2 regions of the Colwellia sp. M166 genome follow, and region 2 is predicted to be linked to the other one. Evidence: predicted binding sites of a transcription regulator. Region 2 holds the regulator's gene; the other holds the start of a gene.

Region 1 (2,409 bases), 170 kb from region 2:
TGGTACCTTTGGGAATATCTTTAACTTCAATTTTATTCTGTACACCAAAAGCAAATTTCATTGAACCCGCAATTTGCTTGAACTTTAAGACATCCATTTCAGAAAATGATAAAAGCAAGACGAAAAAACACATCAATAGCGACATTAAGTCGGCGAATGTTCCCATCCATGCCGGTAGCCCTGGAGGTGGACACTTACATTTATCTGCCATAATTAACTCCCGCTATTCTTCGGTGGTATCCACAGCTCGCTTACCTTCAGCAAGATAGTTCTTCAACAAGCCCTCAATTACCCGCGGATTTTGCCCATCCTGAATTCCTAATACGGCATCAAGCACTAACTCTTGATTCAGTTTCTCTTCTGCCATGCGTAATTTTAATTTATTGGCGATGGGAATGGCAATAACGTTGGCTAAAAAGGCACCATATAATGTGGTTAGTAGTGCCACCGCCATAGCTGGACCAATGGCCTTGGGATCATCCATATTTGATAACATCGCCACTAGACCAATCAGAGTACCAATCATCCCCATAGCTGGAGCAACATCGGCTAATGCCATCATCATGTTAGAACCTGACTCATGACGCTCTGTTGTCAGATCAATATCCTTCTGCATGGTAGCTCGCACAACATCGGCATCATGGCCATCAACTAGCATATCAACACCCTTTTGCATAAAAGCATTAGATATTTCAGCCTCTTCTAGCGCTAAAAAACCGCCTTTACGTGCAGCGTCAGCCATTTCAACTGCTCTCTCGATTAACTCTTCAGGTCTCTCCAATTTAAACATGAAAGATTTAGCGACAATTTTCCCAATACCGAAAAACTGACCTAAATTGTAATTTGCTAAAACAACAAAGATTGAGCCGCCAAATACAATGATCACTGATTGCACATCGGCAAACATGCTAATGTCACCAGCGAGTAACATTGCCATAATCAGTAAACTTATAGCCCCGACTATGCCTATTAACGTTGCTAAATCCACAAATGCCTCCGGTAAATTTTCTTGAATATATCCGCTGTGTTGATAATACCTGATGAATTGATGTTTCGCGAATACTAATATTTTTCGTATTACGACTATTATCGCTCTTATTGTCAATAACTTAAGAAGATAATGTCAATATTTTACTCTTCAGCTTAAATTCATCATTAATTGACCCAGCGCGCCAGCTAAGGTAAGTTTGCGCCTAGAGTTCATATCACGCTAAAAAAGTCCATGGCCAGAAAAAAAATTGAAAATTTAAGCTTTGAAGAATCATTAGATGAATTAGACACCATAGTGCAAAATTTAGAGCAAGGCGATCTTGCTCTTGAAGAGTCAATGGCTTTATTTGAGCGCGGTTTGCACCTAAGTCAACATAATCAAGAAAAGCTAAAAAGTGCTGAGCAGCAAATTAATATTTTGCTAGAAAAAAATGGCCAAAGCCAATTATCACCATTCAATACTGACGAGACTATCAGCAGTGACTAAACTTAAAAACCTTGATAATGTGCAAGCGCGTATTGACACTTATTTAACTGCTAAACTTGACAGCTTAGCGCGCAATGATGAAAAACTATTGGCTGCTATGCGTTATGGTTTACTCATTGGTGGTAAGCGTATGCGTCCCTACTTAGCCTATATTACCGGCGAAGCTTTAGCTGCTGAGCAACATGACATTGACGGTGTTGCCGCAGCAATTGAGTGCATTCATGCCTATTCCTTATTGCACGATGACCTACCGGCAATGGATGACGATGACTTACGTCGTGGTCAACCGACTTGTCACAAAGCCTTTGATGAAGCGACCGCTATTCTCGCTGGTGATAGTTTACAAACCTTAGCTTTTGATATTATTGCCAATCATGATTTCTCTGAAGCTGTTACTAGTAAACGTATTATTTTATTACGTTACTTAGTCAATGCCGCAGGTTATCAAGGTATGTGTGGCGGTCAAGCGTTAGATTTAGCTGGCACAGATAAAAGCATTACACTTGCAGAATTAGAGCACTTACATTCTTTAAAAACCGGCGCTTTACTTGAGGCATCGGTTATGATGGCTGCTGAATGCAGTCAACAAGCGACAGAAAATGATAAAAAACAATTAGTACAATATGCTAAATTAATTGGTTTAGCTTACCAAGTGCGAGATGATATTATCGATATCACATCAACGGAAGAAGAGTTAGGCAAACCAACAGGCTCTGACCTTGCTGCTAACAAAAGTACCTACCCTGCACTGTTGGGTTTATCTGGCGCACAAGAGAAAGCAGAAAACTTATATCAACAAGCGCTTCAAGCTTTAAGCACTTTGCCTTACAATACCCAGAGCTTGTCCGATTTTGCGACTTTCATTGTTAGTCGCAAACATTAATATAAAAAATTTAATTGAATAATATGACTATAAACCTAACTGAATATCC
Region 2 (2,409 bases):
AAGTTCAGTAGCTGTTTCTTGGCGGACACCCGCCGCAGCCGTTGCAGTATAGTCGCCTTACGATAGCGGCGCAGTTATATAGAGAAGTTATATAAGATGATAGATCAAGCGAGTGGCTTAAGAAAGATGCAAGATCCCCAACATATAAAAGTCATAGCAGTTTCAGGTGGTAAAGGTGGCGTTGGTAAGACTAATATTTCCCTTAATACCGCGATTTCTTTAGCAAAATTAGGCAAGCGGGTTTTAGTACTAGATGCTGATTTAGGTTTAGCTAATGTTGATGTGATGCTAGGTCTGCGTGTACAACGTAACTTGTCTCATGTTTTGTCCGGCGAGTGCGAGTTAGATGATATTATCATTCAAGGTCCCGCTGGTATTAACATTATCCCCGCTACATCTGGCACGCAATCTATGGTCGATTTAACACCTGCTGAACATGCTGGTCTTATTCGTGCCTTTAGCGATATGCAAACAAAATTTGATATTTTAATTGTTGATACTGCCGCCGGCATCTCGGATATGGTATTGAGTTTTTGTCGAGCATCACAAGATGTTTTATTAGTGGTATGCGACGAGCCAACGTCAATCACGGATTGCTATGCGCTGATGAAGTTATTAAGCCGAGATCACGGTTTATTTAAATTTAAAGTAGTGGCTAACATGGTGCGCAGTGCAAAAGAAGGTCAACAGCTATATGCTAAGCTTTCGAAAGTCACAGACAGATTTTTGGATGTTACTTTAGAGTTAGTTGCTGTTATACCTTTTGACGAAAATATCCGTAAATCAGTGAGAAAACAACAAGCGATTGTTGAAGCATTTCCCGACTCCCCTGCCGCAGTTAGCCTAAAATCACTTGCTCAGAATATTATAAGTTGGCCAGTGCCACAACAAGCTTCTGGGCACTTAGAGTTTTTTATTGAGCAGTTACTAGAACACTAACCAACAGAGAAGTGAACTATAGTGGTTAAATTACATACTTATAGTGTTGATAAAACAGCTTTGTTGGAGCAACACACGGTATTAGTAAAACGAATTGCTTATCATTTACTTGCTCGGTTACCTGCCAGTGTTATCGTAGATGACCTTATTCAATCGGGCATGATAGGATTACTCGAAGCGGCTAATAATTTTGATAATACCAAAGGGGCTAGCTTTGAAACCTTTGCTGGTATTCGAATTCGTGGTGCAATGCTTGATGAGATCCGCCGTGGTGACTGGGTTCCTCGTTCCGTACATAAAAATAGCCGGATGATCAGCGAAGCAATCAAAAATTTAGAAGCAGCATACGGTCGTGATGTTTCTGATATTGAAGTTGCTGAAAAACTTGATATTTCGATAAATGAATATCATCATATGCTCAATGAAGTAAGTTCAGGTAAAATATTGGGGATTGACGACTTAGGTGTTAGCGAAGATGTTATTGAACTAGCACATAACCATCAACAAGATGAACCTTATGCTAACATTGAGCATAGTATCTTCAAAAAATCATTGGCTGAATGCATTTCCTCTTTACCCGAGCGTGAAGCTTTAGTACTGTCATTATATTATGATGAAGAGCTCAACCTGAGGGAAATTGGCCAAGTACTTGATGTGAGTGAATCACGGGTAAGCCAAATACACAGTCAGGCTATGCATAGACTAAAAGCTCGTATGCAATCGTGGCAAAGTTAAGTAGAATACTCGTATCGTTATAATTTTAAATGTTCTCACCGGAGGGTGCCTTGGATAAAAATATGAAAGTGCTTGTTGTTGATGATTTCTCAACAATGAGACGAATAATCAAAAATTTGTTACGTGACTTGGGTTTCACCAACATCTCAGAAGCTGATGATGGCAGTACGGCATTGCCGATGCTAAAAGACGGTGCCTTTGATTTTGTGGTTACTGATTGGAATATGCCCGGCATGCAAGGGATTGACTTACTTAAAGCGATTAGAGCTGACAGTAAATTGTCACATATTCCGGTATTAATGGTAACTGCTGAAGCGAAAAAAGAGCAAATCGTTATGGCTGCTCAAGCGGGTGTTAATGGCTATATTGTTAAACCATTTACCGCTGCCACGCTAAATAGCAAACTTGATAAAATCTTTGAACGTCTTGGTTAATTATTTGATTTTGTTACGCAAGGACGTGATATGAGTACAAATACTAGTGTCCATGTTTCTCTGGAACAGGCTAAATTGTTGGTTGAATATATAGAAACCGATCAACAAGATAAAGCTGATGAGTTAATTGCAGAAATTCAAAGTCCGATTAACACCGCATTGTTTGCAGAAATTGGCAAATTGACACGGCAATTACATGACTCGTTGAATAATTTTCATCTTGATTCACGTTTAAATGATTTAGCTACAGCGGATATTCCTGATGCTAAAGAAAGATTAAACTTCGTCATCAGTCGCACCG

What was found. The regulator FliA, encoded in region 2, starts transcription of late flagellar genes. The targets are predictions, from matches to a motif close to CTAAAGNTNNNNNNNNNNNNGCCGATA.
Region 1: pomA (flagellar motor protein PomA) is a predicted target of FliA. The motif match lies at 1,088-1,114, and genes of this name have one in related genera.

What each region holds. Positions count from the first base shown of each region.
Region 1 is NZ_CP040755.1:1,875,984-1,878,392, forward strand. It holds gene FGD67_RS08495 (flagellar motor protein MotB) at 1-211, opposite strand, end outside; gene pomA (flagellar motor protein PomA) at 224-988, opposite strand; gene xseB (exodeoxyribonuclease VII small subunit) at 1,223-1,477, shown strand; gene ispA ((2E,6E)-farnesyl diphosphate synthase) at 1,470-2,360, shown strand; gene dxs (1-deoxy-D-xylulose-5-phosphate synthase) at 2,384-2,409, shown strand, end outside.
Region 2 is NZ_CP040755.1:1,706,669-1,709,077, reverse strand. It holds gene flhF (flagellar biosynthesis protein FlhF) at 1-52, shown strand, start outside; gene FGD67_RS07725 (MinD/ParA family protein) at 97-939, shown strand; gene FGD67_RS07720 (RNA polymerase sigma factor FliA) at 961-1,674, shown strand; gene cheY (chemotaxis response regulator CheY) at 1,725-2,108, shown strand; gene FGD67_RS07710 (protein phosphatase CheZ) at 2,139-2,409, shown strand, end outside.